2 regions of the Streptomyces bacillaris genome follow, and region 1 is predicted to be linked to the other one. Evidence: riboswitches for the same ligand, from Rfam matches in the RefSeq annotation. Region 1 holds a riboswitch; the other holds the start of a gene.
What was found. Region 1 has a riboswitch for glycine ahead of gcvP (aminomethyl-transferring glycine dehydrogenase). Riboswitches for the same ligand answer to the same signal wherever they lie in the genome.
Positions count from the first base shown of each region.

Region 1 (7,285 bases):
CAACCAACCGATCGTTCTCCTGCGTGAAGTGGGAGGCGACCGGTACCTCCCCATTTGGATCGGTCCTGGGGAGGCGACCGCCATTGCCTTCGCCCAGCAGGGCATGGCTCCGGCCAGGCCGCTGACCCATGACCTGTTCAAGGATGTGCTCGAGGCCGTGGGCCAGGAGCTGACCGAGGTCCGGATCACGGACCTCCGCGAAGGGGTCTTCTACGCGGAGCTGGTCTTCGCCAGCGGGGTCGAGGTGAGCGCCCGGCCCTCCGACGCCATAGCGCTCGCCCTGCGGACCGGCACGCCGATCTACGGCAGTGACGGTGTGCTGGACGACGCGGGCATCGCGATCCCCGACGAGCAGGAGGACGAGGTGGAGAAGTTCCGCGAATTCCTCGACCAGATCTCACCGGAGGACTTCGGGACCAACAGCCAGTGACGCCCCCGCAGGGGGTTCTGTCAGCGCATTCGAGAAGCCTTTCCCGGAAGTCGGACACGGGAAACCACCCTCAGGGTGATTATCACTCGGCGTGCCGAGTGTGGCGATCGTTGACGCACCCCCAGTGACTGCCTACCTTCGAGTGGGCAGGTCAAGGACGGAGGTCGGCGTGAGAAGCAGCGGCGACGGTACGGCGGCGGGTGGGCCGTATCCGCAGCACGGCAGTGGAGCCGACCACGCCATCAGGCAGCCGGCTGCGCCGGCCGCGGTGGCGACGGACGGTGTGGCAGCGGCGAGCGATATCGGCTATCGCGGACCGACGGCGTGCGCGGCGGCGGGGATCACCTACCGCCAGCTGGACTACTGGGCGCGTACGGGGCTGGTGGAGCCGAGCGTCCGGCCGGCCTACGGGTCGGGGACCCAGCGTCTCTACAGTTTCCGGGACGTGGTCCTCCTCAAGATCGTCAAGCGGTTCCTGGACACCGGGGTCGCTCTGCAGAACATCCGCACCACGGTCCAGCACCTGCGGGCCCGGGGCTTCCAGGACCTCGAACGCATGACTCTGATGAGCGACGGGGCGACGGTCTACGAGTGCTCCTCGCCGGACGAGGTCGTCAGCCTCCTCCAGGGCGGTCAGGGCGTCTTCGGGATCGCCGTGGGTGTCGTCTGGCGGGATGTGGACGCGGCGCTCTCCCAGCTCCACGGCGAGCGGGTCGACACCGGTGAGACCCTCATCGGCCACAACCCGGCCGACGAGCTGGCCCGGCGCCGCAACCGCGCCGGGTGAGCGGCTGAGCGGACGGAACGGGGCGGCCCGGCACTCCACGGAGTGCCGGGCCGCCCCGTTGTCAGTGGCGTAGGGCAGCATCGGAGGGGTGAGACCCGCGCCGACCATCCTCCACCTGGACATGGATGCCTTCTACGCCTCGGCGGAGCAGGCGGCCAAGCCCAGCCTGCGCGGGAAGGCCGTCGTCGTGGGGGGCCTGGGCCCCCGGGGGGTGGTCGCCACCGCCTCGTACGAAGCGCGCGTCCTCGGCGTCCACTCCGCGATGCCGACGGCCCAGGCGAGGCGGCTCGCGCCGAACGCCGCCTATCTGGTGCCCCGCTTCCAGCTGTACCGGTCGGTGAGCGAGCAGGTCATGGAGCTGCTGGGGCGGCTCTCGCCGCTGGTGGAGCCGCTGAGCCTGGACGAGGCCTTCGTCGACCTGGAGGCGGGCGGGGCCGCGGACGACTCGGCCTCGGCCCGCAGGACCGGGGAGCGGCTGCGTACGGCCATCCGGGCGGTGACCGGGCTGAGCGGATCGGTCGGGCTCGCCGGCTCCAAGATGCTCGCCAAGATCGCCTCCGAGCAGGCCAAGCCGGACGGGCTGGTGCTCATAGAGCCCGGCACCGAGCGCGAGCTGCTGGCCCCCATGCCCGTACGGACACTGCCCGGCGTCGGGCCCGCCACCGGGGACCACCTCCGGCGCGCCGGGATGACGACGGTCCACGACCTGGCGGAGGCGGGCGAGGACGAGCTCGTACGGCTGGTCGGCAAGGCCCACGGCCGCGGGCTCTACCGGATGGCGCTCGGGCTCGACGACCGGCCGGTGGTCGCCGAGCGGGACGCCAAGTCCGTATCGGTCGAGGACACCTTCGACGTGGACCTGCACGACCGGGTGCGGGTGCGCGCGGAGGTGGAGCGGCTGGCCGTGCGGTGCGTGGAGCGGCTGCGGGCCGCCCACCGGTCGGGGCGCACGGTGGTGCTCAAGGTCCGCCGGTACGACTTCTCCACCCTGACCCGCTCCGAGACCCTCCGGGGCCCCACGGACGACCCCACGGTGGTCCGTGAGGCCGCCGCGCGGCTGCTGGAGGCCGTCGACACCACCGGCGGCGTACGGCTGCTCGGGGTGGGCGTCACGGGGCTCGCGGACTTCACCCAGGAGGATCTGTTCGCGCAGGCCGCGGACGCCCGGGAGCTGGCCGGGCGGGCGCGGGAGCCGGAGCCGGAGCGGCAGGCTCCGGAGAGCGGTACGGAAGGGACCGGGCCCGCCGAGGAGGAGCCCGAGAGCGCCGAGCAGCTCGCCGCCCGGCGCTGGCCCGCCGGACACGACGTCCACCACGCGGCGCACGGGCACGGCTGGGTGCAGGGGAGCGGGGTGGGCCGGGTGACCGTGCGGTTCGAGGAGCCCGGCGGGCCGGTCGGCCGGGTCCGCACGTTCCGGATCGACGACCCGGAGCTGACCCCGGCCGACCCGCTGCCGCTGGTCCGCGACCCGGTCGACTACTCCTCCTGGCCGGCCAGCCTGCCGAAGTCGCGGTCGGGGCCGGTCTCCGCGGCCGGGGAGGAGTCCAGACCGTAGTGCCGGTAGAGCTGCAGCTCCTGCTCAGGGGAGAGGTGCCGGCCGACGCCGAAGTCCGGGGCGCCCTTGATCAGCGCGCGGTCGAAGGGGACCCGCAGGGTGTCGTCGACGAACTCGCTGGGTTCCAGCGGGACGAACGCGTCCCGGCTGAAGAGGCCGGTGCGTACGGCCGCCCACTCGGGCACACCGGTCGCGTCGTCGAGATAGACCTCATCCACCGTCCCGATCTTGGTGCCCTTGCGATCGAACGCCTTGCGGCCGATCAGGCGGCGCGGATCGATATCGGTCTGCACGGTGCCTCCCACTGGTCGCAACTGCTCAAGGGTGGATCCCGGTCACTCCAGGGGCCCCTCTCGCTCCACCAGGACCAAGACAAGTGCAGATCCGTGGCGTCGGCCACTCGAGGACTCCGCCGGGATGGCCGCTGGTAGGCTGGCAAGTGGCTGCTGACCCCGTGCGGGAGAGTCCTCCGGTGCAGAATCCGGAGGCGCCGAAGGAGCAAATCCTCCCCGGAATCTCTCAGGCCCCCGTACCGCACGGACGAGGTCACTCTGGAAAGCAGGGCGGGTTCGTGCGGGCGCAGGCCGGGACGGACTCGACCCTCACCGACGGTGAAAGTCGGCACGCCCCCGGGCGGGCCGGTGAAGCTCTCAGGTTGAGATGACAGAGGGGGAGGCCGTCCGGGCACCCGCGCCGTGGTGCCCCTCGCAGGTCGTGACAGACCAGGAGGCCTCCACCATGACCCCCCGTCGCACTCCGCTCTCCCAGCTGGAGCAGGGCATTCCGTTCGAGCAGCGCCACATAGGGCCCGACGCCGAGGCCCAGGCGAAGATGCTCGCCCAGGTCGGCTACGGCTCCCTCGACGAGCTGACCGCCGCCGCGGTGCCCGATGTGATCAAGAGTGCGGAGGCCCTGGACCTTCCCTCGGCCCGCACCGAGGCGGAGGTGCTGGCCGAGCTGCGCTCGCTGGCCGACCGCAACAAGGTCCTCGCCCCGATGATCGGCCTCGGCTACTACGGCACCTTCACGCCGCCGGTCATCCTGCGCAACGTCATGGAGAACCCCGCGTGGTACACGGCCTACACGCCGTACCAGCCGGAGATCTCCCAGGGCCGCCTGGAGGCCCTGCTCAACTTCCAGACGATGGTCGCCGACCTCACCGGGCTGCCCACCTCCGGCGCCTCCCTGCTCGACGAGGGCACCGCCGCCGCCGAGGCCATGGCGCTCTCCCGGCGCGTCGGCAAGGTCAAGAACGGCGTCTTCCTGGTCGACGCCGACACCCTGCCCCAGACCGTCGCGGTGATCCGGACCCGCGCCGAGCCGACCGGCGTCGAGGTCGTCGTCGCGGACCTCAGCGAGGGCATCCCCGCCGAGATCGCCGAGCGCGGCGTCTTCGGCGTGCTGCTCCAGTACCCGGGCGCCTCCGGGGCCGTCCGTACCATCGAGCCCGTTATCGAGCAGGCCCACGAGCTGGGCGCGATCGTCACCGTCGCCGCCGACCTGCTGGCCCTCACCCTGCTCACCTCGCCCGGCGCGCTCGGCGCCGACATCGCGGTCGGCACCACCCAGCGCTTCGGCGTGCCCATGGGCTTCGGCGGCCCGCACGCCGGCTTCATGGCCGTCCGCGAGAAGTTCGCCCGCTCCCTGCCCGGCCGCCTCGTCGGCGTCTCCGTCGACGCCGACGGCAACAAGGCCTACCGCCTCGCCCTCCAGACCCGCGAGCAGCACATCCGCCGCGAGAAGGCCACCAGCAACATCTGTACGGCACAGGTGCTGCTCGCCGTCATGGCCGGGATGTACGCCGTCTACCACGGCCCCGACGGGCTGCGCACGATCGCCCGCCGCACCCACCGCTACGCCACGATCCTCGCCGAGGGCCTGCGTGCCGCCGGTGCGGAGGTCGTGCACGGCTCCTTCTTCGACACCCTGACCGTGCGTGTGCCCGGCAAGGCCGCCGACATCGTCGCGGACGCCCGCGAGCGCGGGGTCAACCTCCGCCGCGTCGACGCCGACCACGTCTCCATCGCCTGCGACGAGACCACCACCCGGGCGCAGATCGCCGCCGTGTGGGCCGCCTTCGGCGCCGACGGCGATATCGAGGCGCTGGACGGCTCGGCCGCCGACGCGCTGCCCGGGACGCTGCTGCGCTCCGACGACATCCTGACCCACCCGGTCTTCCACCAGCACCGCTCCGAGACCGCGATGCTGCGCTACCTGCGCAAGCTCGCCGACCGCGACTACGCGCTGGACCGGGGCATGATCCCGCTCGGCTCCTGCACCATGAAGCTGAACGCGACCGCCGAGATGGAGTCCATCACCTGGCCCGAGTTCGGCGCGCTGCACCCCTTCGCCCCGGCCGACCAGGCCCAGGGCTTCCTCACGCTCATCCGTGAGCTGGAGGAGCGCCTGGCCGAGGTCACCGGTTACGACGCCGTCTCCATCCAGCCCAACGCCGGCTCCCAGGGCGAGTTCGCGGGCCTCCTGGCCGTGCGCGCGTACCACCGGGCCAACGGCGACGACCAGCGCACGGTCTGCCTGATCCCCTCCTCCGCGCACGGCACCAACGCCGCCAGCGCGGTCATGGCGGGCATGAAGGTCGTCGTGGTGAAGACCGCCGACGACGGCGAGGTCGACGTCGCGGACCTGCGCGCCAAGATCGAGCAGTACCGCGACGAGCTGGCCGTCCTCATGATCACCTACCCGTCGACGCACGGCGTCTTCGAGGAGCACGTCGCGGACATCTGCGGTGAGGTGCACGACGCGGGCGGCCAGGTCTACGTGGACGGCGCCAACCTCAACGCGCTGGTCGGGCTCGCCAAGCCCGGCAAGTTCGGCGGCGACGTCTCGCACCTGAACCTGCACAAGACCTTCTGCATCCCGCACGGGGGCGGCGGCCCCGGCGTCGGCCCGGTCGGCGTCCGCGCCCACCTCGCCCCGTACCTCCCCAACCACCCGCTCCAGCCCGCCGCGGGCCCGGAGACCGGTGTGGGCCCGATCTCGGCCGCTCCCTGGGGCTCGGCGGGCATCCTGCCGATCTCGTGGGCGTACGTCCGGCTGATGGGCGGCGAGGGGCTCAAGCGCGCCACGCAGGTCGCGGTGCTGGCGGCCAACTACATCGCCAAGCGCCTGGAGCCGCACTACCCGATCCTCTACACCGGCCCGGCCGGGCTCGTCGCCCACGAGTGCATCGTGGACCTGCGGCCGATCTCCAAGGCCACCGGCGTCTCCATCGACGACGTCGCCAAGCGCCTGATCGACTACGGCTTCCACTCGCCGACCATGTCGTTCCCGGTGGCCGGCACGCTGATGATCGAGCCGACCGAGAGCGAGGACCTCGCGGAGCTGGACCGGTTCTGCGACACCATGATCGCGATCCGCGCCGAGATCGAGAAGGTCGCCTCCGGCGAGTGGAGCGCGGACGACAACCCGCTGGCCAACGCCCCGCACACCGCCGCCGCGCTCGGTGGCGACTGGGCGCACGGCTACAGCCGCGAGGAGGCCGTCTTCCCGGCCGGGGTCTCGGCCGCCGACAAGTACTGGCCGCCGGTGCGCCGGATCGACGGTGCCTTCGGTGACCGGAACCTGGTCTGCTCCTGCCCGCCGCTGGAGGAGTACGACGGCTGACCCTGCGGGGTGGGGCGCTGACATGCGTCGGGGCCGGTGCGGGGAGTTCCCCGGGCCGGCCCCTTCTCCGTACCGCGCTGTTCGTACTGTGCTGTCTGTACTGCTCTGTCGTCCGTGCGGCCGTTCTCAGGCGGCCTTCACCACGCTGCTCGTCGCCAGCGGCCGGTGCGGTGCGATGATCTGCCCGTCGGGCAGCAGCTCGCCGGTGTCCTCGAAGAGCAGGACGCCGTTGCACAGAAGGCTCCACCCCTGTTCCGGGTGGTGGGCCGTCAGGCGGGCCGCCTCCCGGTCGGGGGAGTCGGCGGTGGGGCAGGGTGGCTGGTGTTGGCACATGGCTGCGTTCTTTCGCTGCGTCGAGTCGAGTGTCCTGCGGCTGGATGAGAGGTTCATGGCCGCCCCCGTATCAGTCGGTCCGGTCCCAGTGTTGCCCCACGGGGATGATTCCGCAGGGATTTCGCTCCAGCTCCCTTACTCCTCCCATGACGCGTCACCCGCGCGGATGGTTCACCGCAACTGCACTGTCCCTTCGGGTGGTTCGGGGTGGCCGGATGGGGCTAGTCCGAGTGGGTAGGGGAAAGCCCCCGTGGTGACCGCCCCGCCAGCGGGCGGTCACCACGGGGGCTGTGTCCTCCCCGGCCGCCGGTCAGGCGGAGCTGAGCAGCGGTCCCGGCCCCACGCGCAGGGTCATGACCGGCAGCAGATCGGCGACCCGGTGCGGCCGGTGCGCGGCGATGCCCGGCGGCGCCGGAGCCAGCGGCACCAGGACGTCGGCCGGGGCGAGCACCCCGGTGGAGGCGTCGTCCGCGGGGTCGTCGTGCAGCCAGAGGGTGAGCATGTACAGCTCGGGGACGGAGAGAAGTCTCGCCTGGTACGTCGTGGGCGAGGCCTC
Region 1 covers NZ_CP029378.1:6,916,867-6,924,151, forward strand. The annotation lists gene DJ476_RS30185 (bifunctional nuclease family protein) at 1-430, shown strand, start outside; gene DJ476_RS30190 (MerR family transcriptional regulator) at 600-1,217, shown strand; gene DJ476_RS30195 (DNA polymerase IV) at 1,306-2,772, shown strand; gene DJ476_RS30200 (PRC-barrel domain-containing protein) at 2,694-3,065, opposite strand; glycine riboswitch at 3,220-3,317, shown strand; gene gcvP (aminomethyl-transferring glycine dehydrogenase) at 3,511-6,396, shown strand; gene DJ476_RS30210 (DUF5999 family protein) at 6,523-6,729, opposite strand; gene DJ476_RS30215 (hypothetical protein) at 7,040-7,285, opposite strand, start outside.

Region 2 (7,285 bases), 4.8 Mb from region 1:
ATCGAGGTGGTGTGCGCGAGCAGCCCCTCGTTCTTCAGGCGGCGCGCGAACATCCGGGCGGCCCGCATCGGGCCCACCGTGTGGGAGCTGGACGGGCCGATGCCGACCGAGAAGAGGTCGAAGACCGAGATGGCCACGGGAGGACTCCTTGGGGGGTTGGAAGACGCCGTTGTCTGCCTGGGCGGTGCGGGGACAAGCGGGGCAAGCGGGCGGAAACGCGAGGGAGGGGCATGGAACGGGGCACCGCGCTCACTCTCCTCAGTGTGCGCGGTGCCCCGTCTCGGTGCGCGGAACCGCAGGCCAGGCGCTACTTCAGGCCGGGGTACAGCGGGAACTTCTCGGCCAGCGCGGCGACGCGGGCCTTGAGGTCGTCCGCGTCGTACGACGGCTTGAGGGCGGAGGCGATGATCTCCGCGACCTCCGCGAAGTCCTCGGCGCCGAAGCCGCGGGTGGCGAGCGCCGGGGTGCCGATCCGCAGGCCCGAGGTGACCATCGGGGGGCGCGGGTCGTTCGGGATGGCGTTCCGGTTGACCGTGATGCCCAGCTCGTGGAGCCGGTCCTCGGCCTGCTGGCCGTCCAGCTCGGAGTTGCGCAGGTCGACCAGGACCAGGTGCACGTCGGTGCCGCCGGAGAGGACGGAGACGCCCACCTCGGTGACGTCCGGCTGGACCAGGCGCTCGGCCAGGATGCGCGCGCCGTCCAGGGTGCGCTGCTGGCGCTCCTTGAACTCCTCGCCCGCCGCGATCTTGAACGAGACCGCCTTGGCCGCGATCACGTGCTCCAGCGGACCGCCCTGCTGGCCCGGGAAGACCGCCGAGTTGATCTTCTTGGCCAGCTCCTGGGTGGAGAGGATCACGCCGCCGCGCGGACCGCCGAGGGTCTTGTGCGTGGTGGTGGTGACGACGTGGGCGTGCGGCACCGGGTTGGGGTGCAGCCCGGCCGCGACCAGGCCCGCGAAGTGGGCCATGTCGACCATGAGGTACGCGCCGACCTCGTCCGCGATCCGGCGGAAGGCGGCGAAGTCCAGCTGGCGCGGGTAGGCGGACCAGCCGGCGACGATCAGCTTCGGCTGGGACTCCTTGGCGAGGCGCTCGACCTCCTCCATGTCCACCAGGCCGCTCTCGTCGACGTGGTACGGGACCACGTTGTAGAGCTTGCCGGAGAAGTTGATCTTCATGCCGTGGGTCAGGTGACCGCCGTGGGCCAGGTTCAGGCCCATGATCGTGTCGCCCGGCTTCAGCAGCGCGAACATCGCGGCGGCGTTCGCCTGCGCACCGGAGTGCGGCTGGACGTTGGCTGCCTCGGCGCCGAACAGGGCCTTGATCCGGTCGATCGCGATCTGCTCGACCACGTCGACGTGCTCACAGCCACCGTAGTAGCGGCGGCCCGGGTAGCCCTCGGCGTACTTGTTGGTGAGGACGGAGCCCTGCGCCTCCATGACCGCGACCGGAGCGAAGTTCTCCGAGGCGATCATTTCGAGGGTGGACTGCTGACGGTGGAGCTCGGCGTCGACGGCGGCGGCGACGTCCGGGTCCAGCTCGTGGAGGGAGGAGTTCAGAAGCGACATCAGGGGGTCCCTTAAGGTCTCAGTTGCCGGAGAACGCGGTGTACTCGTCGGCGGAGAGCAGGTCGGCCGGCTCCTCCGTGACGCGCACCTTGAACAGCCAGCCGCCCTCGAAGGGAGCGGAGTTCACCAGCGAGGGGTCGTCCACGACGTCCTGGTTGAACGCCGTCACCTCACCGGTCACCGGCGAGTACAGGTCGCTGACGGACTTGGTCGACTCCAGCTCACCGCAGGTCTCGCCCGCGGTCACCGTGTCACCGACCTCCGGGAGCTGGGCGTAGACGACGTCACCGAGCGCGTTGGCCGCGTACTCCGTGATGCCGATGGTGGCCACGCCGTCCTCGACGGCCGACAGCCACTCGTGCTCCTTGCTGTACCGCAGCTGCTGGGGGTTGCTCATGACCTGAATTCTCCTGTACGCGGGGGAGTGCTGATGAACGGTGGTCTTACGGTGTGAGACGGAGGTACGTCACTTCCGTGACGCCTGCGTGCCGGTGCGGAGGGCCCGGAATGCGCCGTTCCCTCCGGGATATCACTTCTGGCGCTTGTAGAACGGCAGCGCGACGACCTCGTACGGCTCGTGCGTGCCCCGGATGTCCACGCCCACGCCCTCGGTGCCCGGGGCGGCGAAGGCCGCGTCCACGTACGCCATGGCGATCGGCTTGCCCAGGGTGGGGGAGGGGGCGCCGGAGGTGACCTCGCCGATCACCTTGCCGTCCGCCACGACCGAGAAGCCCGCGCGCGGGACCCGGCGGCCCTCGGCGACCAGGCCGACCAGCTTGCGCGGCGGGGCGGTCTCGGCGCGCTCGGCGGCGGCCTGGAGCGCCTCGCGCCCCACGAAGTCGCCCTCCTTCTCGAACTTCACGACCCGGCCCAGACCCGCGTCGAACGGGGTGAGCGCCGTCGTCAGCTCGTGCCCGTACAGTGGCATGCCCGCCTCCAGGCGCAGCGTGTCCCGGCAGGAGAGGCCGCAGGGGATCAGGCCGTGCGGGGCACCGGCCTCCGTCAGCGCCTGCCACAGGGCCTCGGCGTGCTCGGGCGCGACGAACAGCTCGAAGCCGTCCTCGCCGGTGTAGCCGGTACGGGCGATGAGCGCCGGGACCCCGGCGACCGTGCCCGGCAGGCCCGCGTAGTACTTCAGCCCGTCCAGGTCGGCGTCGGTGACGGCCTTCATGATCGCGGGGGACTCGGGGCCCTGGACCGCCAGCAGGGCGTACGCGTCCCGGTCGTCGCGCACCTCGGCGTCGAAGCCGCCGACGCGCCCGGTCAGCGCGTCCAGCACGATCTGGGCGTTGCCCGCGTTGGCGACCACCATGTACTCGGTCTCGCCCAGCCGGTAGACGATCAGGTCGTCGACGATCCCGCCGTCCTCCTGGACGATCATCGTGTAGCGGGCCCGGCCGTTGCCGACGGTGGCGATGTTGCCCACCAGCGCGTAGCTCAGGAAGGCCGCGGCCTCGGGGCCGGTGACGGTGATCTCGCCCATGTGCGAGAGGTCGAAGAGCCCGGCCCGGGTCCGTACGGCGTTGTGCTCGTCGCGCTCGCTCGCGTACCGCAGGGGCATGTCCCAGCCCGCGAAGTCGGTCATGGTGGCGCCGAGCGAGCGGTGCAGCGCGTCGAGGGCGGTGAGACGGGGGGCAGTGCTCATGGGCATGGCTCCAGGGCATGACGACGTCGGGACGGAAATCCTCCCCATCTGTCATCGGAACCTGAGAGGTTCGCCGATAGCCCCACAGGGGGTATGCCCCCGGTCACCGGGGTCGGCTTGCACCTTGGGTGGAGCCGCCGGGGCGGCCCGCTTTTCAGATCTGCCTCATCCACGCGGTACGGGGCCTGAGAGATTCAAGGGAGGATCTTGCTCCTTCGGCGCCCGGCTCACACTGTGGCCGGAACTCTCCCGCGCGGATTCGAACGGCCGGTATGCAGTTGGCGCGGTCATCATCGCACGCATTGCGCCGGAGTGGGGAGGCCGGTCCGCAACAGGTCGGTGAACGCCGGGAACGGTTGTGGAGCCTTGCCGTTTCTTTACACTTCAGGAGCAGGCGTGGGCGGCCCGACAGCAGGGGGATGGGCGATGGCGTTGCAGCGGTCGGTACCGACCGGGGTCGCGCACGGCGCGATGCCCGCACAGCCCGGCGCAGCCGTACCGGAAGGATCCGTACCGCCCGGCGCTTCCCCGGGCGAGCTGATCACCGGGCCCGCGCCGGTGGTACGGGATCTGCGCGGGCGCACCGGCCACGCCCCCTACAGCCTCGATTTCGCCGCCGGGGACATCGTCGTCGTCTCCGGGCTCCCCGGCGGCGGCAAGTCCACACTGATCCGGCAGGCCGTCACCGGCCGCGCGATCGACTCCCAGGACACCCGCGACCGCTGGGCCGCCGCCCTGCCCCCCTTACTCCCCTACGCCCTCTACCGCCCCCTGGTCCGCGCCGCCCACTACCTCGGGCTCCGGGCCGCCCTGCGCTCCGGCGAGTCCGTCGTCGTCCACGACTGCGGTACGCAGACCTGGGTACGGAGCTGGCTCGCCCGGCACGCCGTCCGCCGGGGCCGCCTCCTCCATCTGATCCTCCTCGACGTGGACCCCGCCACCGCCCGGCAGGGCCAGCGGCAGCGCGGCCGGGGCGTCTCCGGTTACGCCTTCGCCCGCCACCGGCACGCGGTGGCCCGGCTGATCCACGCCACCGAACAGGGCGTGCTCCCCGGCGGCTGCGGTTCGGCGGTGCTGCTGGACCGGGCGGCAGCGAGCGCGCTGAGCCGGATCTCCTTCACCGACGGCGAGGTCCCGGCCGCGCGCGCCGGTTAAGGTTCTGGCCGGACGACGACAGCGCCGAGCGACGACAGCGCCGGACGACACCAGCGGAGAGAGGCACCGAGGACGTGGACATTCCGGCACCGGCCCAGGCGCACCCCCAGCACACCTGGCCCGCCAACGAGCTGGAAGAGGTGCTGACCGCCTCCCTCGGCGTCCCCGACGCGGGCGCCCGTCTCGTGGAGGTGCTCGGCCGCAGCTCGGTCTGGGTGCCGCTGCCCAACGGGGGCTCGCCCGCCAGCGCCGACCTGGACCTGCCGATGATGGACATCGAGGGCGCCGCGTACGTCCCGGTCTTCAGCTCCGAGGGTCAGTTCCTCAGCTGCGTCGGCAGCCACATGTCCTTCGCCGTGGCCCCCGCCCGTGACTTCGCCCGGGGGCTGCCCCCCCAGGTCGGCATCGCGGTGAACCCGGGCGGCGCGGTCGGCATACCGATCCCCCCGCCCGCCGTCGCCGACCTCTGCCGGGCCGGGCGCACCGCCCTGGACGGGCCCGCCACCGGCGGCCGCGTACGTCTGTTCGAGCCGGACTGGCAGCACGACCCGGTCGACTTCCTCACCGCCGTCTCCGCCGATTTCGAGGCCACCGGCGTGGTCTCCACCGCCCGCCGCGCGCTCGCCAGCATCGAGGGCGGCGACCCCGTCCTCTTCGTCGGCGTCGAGTGCGCGGCCTGGGACGGCACGGGCAACGCCCCCATGGACGCCCTGGGGCGGGCGCTCGGGCGCGTCGAGGTGCCCTGGCCGGTGAACCTGGTCCTGCTGGACGTGGCCGACGACCTGGTGGGCGACTGGATGCGGGAGAAGGTACGGCCCTTCTACCGCCGCGAAGGCCACTGAACGGACCGGCGCCACAGGCTCGGACGGACCGGCGCCGGAGACGGCCGGCAGGCGCGTACGGAGAAGCGGCCCGGCGGGCACCGGCCGCGTCCGCAGGGGTCCCGGGGCGGGCACCGGCCGACTGTGGCGTCAAGCCGGTGTCAGAAGTGGCGCATAAGCTGGTTTGATGGCGGGGTCGCTCCCGTGTGCCCGGGAGCGTCGGCGCGAGTCGGACGGAACGATGAGGGGCGGGACCAGGGTGAGTGCGTCAGGCACCGCGGCGGCCGGCAAGGTCGAGCACATGCTGCGCCAGGTCGGTCCCGGGCGTTACGACGCCTACGAGGAGCTGCTCGCGGCCCTCGCCGACGGCCGGGTCTGGATGCTGCTCTGGCACGGCACGGCCGGTTCCCCGGACGCGCAGTACGGCTCCATGGAGGTCGACGGCCTGGGGTACGCCCCCTGCGTCACCTCGGCCCAGGAACTGTCCGCCAGCGGCTGGACCCGCGCCCATGAGCTGGTCTCCGGCCGGGACATCGCCCGCACCCTCTTCCCCGACCGCTGGGGCATCTGGCTCAACCCGCACGCCCCCGGCGGTGGTGTCGGCATCCCCTGGCTCGACCTGCGCCGGATCTCCACCGGCCTGGACCGGCTCCCCGCCGGACCGCTCCGGCTGACCGAACCCGCCGTGGAGCTGCCGCAGTTCTACGCCCAGCTCACCCAGAACGCCCACCGCACCCCGGCCGTCCGCTCGCTGCGCCGCGCCTGGGTGCACCCCGCGGTGGGCGTCCCGTACCTCGCGATCGGGCTCGATCTGTACGACTCCGGGCGCGCCTCCGTCGACGCGGTGCGCACGATGATGCGGCAGTCGATCGGCGCGGTCCCCGACGGGTTGCCCGTCTCCACCGTCGCCCTGTCCGACGAGTACGACCCGGTCGCGATGTGGCTGCGGGCCAACGCCCGGCCGTTCTACGACCGTGAGCCGCACGCCCCGGCGGGCCCGCCGCCGGCCCCCGCCCCGGGTTACGGCTACCCGCCCCAGCACCACCGCTGACCCGCGCGGCCGGGCCCCGCGGCGTCGCCCGCCGGCCCCGCTGAACTGCGGATCCTCGCGGCGCCCCTGACCTGCCCGGCATTCCCGCGCCGCCGAACACCCCCAGATGTCGGGCCTGTTAACTGCCCACGGAGGGATGTCCCGGAACTGGACGGTTTGTTAACTGTCCGGGTCTCGACTAGGTCTCACCGCTATCCGGACTGTTCTCTTGCGGCATACCCCGTCTGTAGTGTGCGGCCATCAACCTCACCACATGGCGAACCAGGGGTGGACCCATGCGCATATTCAAGTCCCGGGCTGTCCGGGCGATCACGACAGCGGTCGCTGTCGGTCTGATCGCCACGGGCTGTTCCAGTGAGCGGGACGAGGGCGGCTCCAAGGGGGGCGACAAGGACACCTTCGTCTTCGCCGGCTCCGGTGACCCCGGCTCCCTCGACCCGGCTCTCGCGACCGACGGCGAGACGTTCCGCGTCACCCGTCAGGCGTTCGAGGCCCTGCTGGAGCACGAGTCCGGCGGCAGCGAACTGGTCGGCGGCCTCGCGGAGAAGTGGTCGAGCGACCCGTCGGGCAAGGTCTGGACGTTCAACCTGCGCCAGGGCGTGAAGTTCCACGACGGCGAGGTGCTCAACGCCGCCGCGGTCTGCGCGAACTACGACCACTGGTTCAACTGGAAGGGCACGTACCAGTCCAGCGCGGTCTCCTACTACTGGCAGACCATCATGGGCGGGTTCGCGAAGAACGAGGACGCCGAGGCGCCCAAGCCGAACTACAAGTCCTGCACCGCCAAGGACGAGAACACCGCGGTGATCGAGGTCAACGAGACCTCGGCCAACCTGCCGGGCGGCTTCTCCCTCCAGGCGCTCGCGATCCACTCGCCGAAGGCGATCAAGGAGTACGAGAAGCAGGAGGCGACGGCCAAGGGCGACGCCATCACGTACCCCAAGTACAGCCAGGAGGCCGGCACGGTCGCCGGTACCGGCCCGTACAAGATCGTCAAGTGGAACAAGGGCAACAAGGAAGTCTCCCTGGAGCGCTTCGACGAGTAC
Region 2 covers NZ_CP029378.1:2,139,669-2,146,953, reverse strand. The annotation lists gene DJ476_RS08685 (L-serine ammonia-lyase) at 1-137, opposite strand, end outside; gene glyA (serine hydroxymethyltransferase) at 308-1,567, opposite strand; gene gcvH (glycine cleavage system protein GcvH) at 1,587-1,964, opposite strand; gene gcvT (glycine cleavage system aminomethyltransferase GcvT) at 2,097-3,212, opposite strand; glycine riboswitch at 3,377-3,474, opposite strand; gene DJ476_RS08665 (AAA family ATPase) at 3,639-4,367, shown strand; gene DJ476_RS08660 (enhanced serine sensitivity protein SseB) at 4,442-5,209, shown strand; gene DJ476_RS08655 (enhanced serine sensitivity protein SseB C-terminal domain-containing protein) at 5,448-6,239, shown strand; gene DJ476_RS08650 (ABC transporter substrate-binding protein) at 6,515-7,285, shown strand, end outside.
Region 2: linked by a shared signal. The riboswitch ahead of gcvT (glycine cleavage system aminomethyltransferase GcvT) and the one ahead of gcvP (aminomethyl-transferring glycine dehydrogenase) in region 1 are both predicted to bind glycine.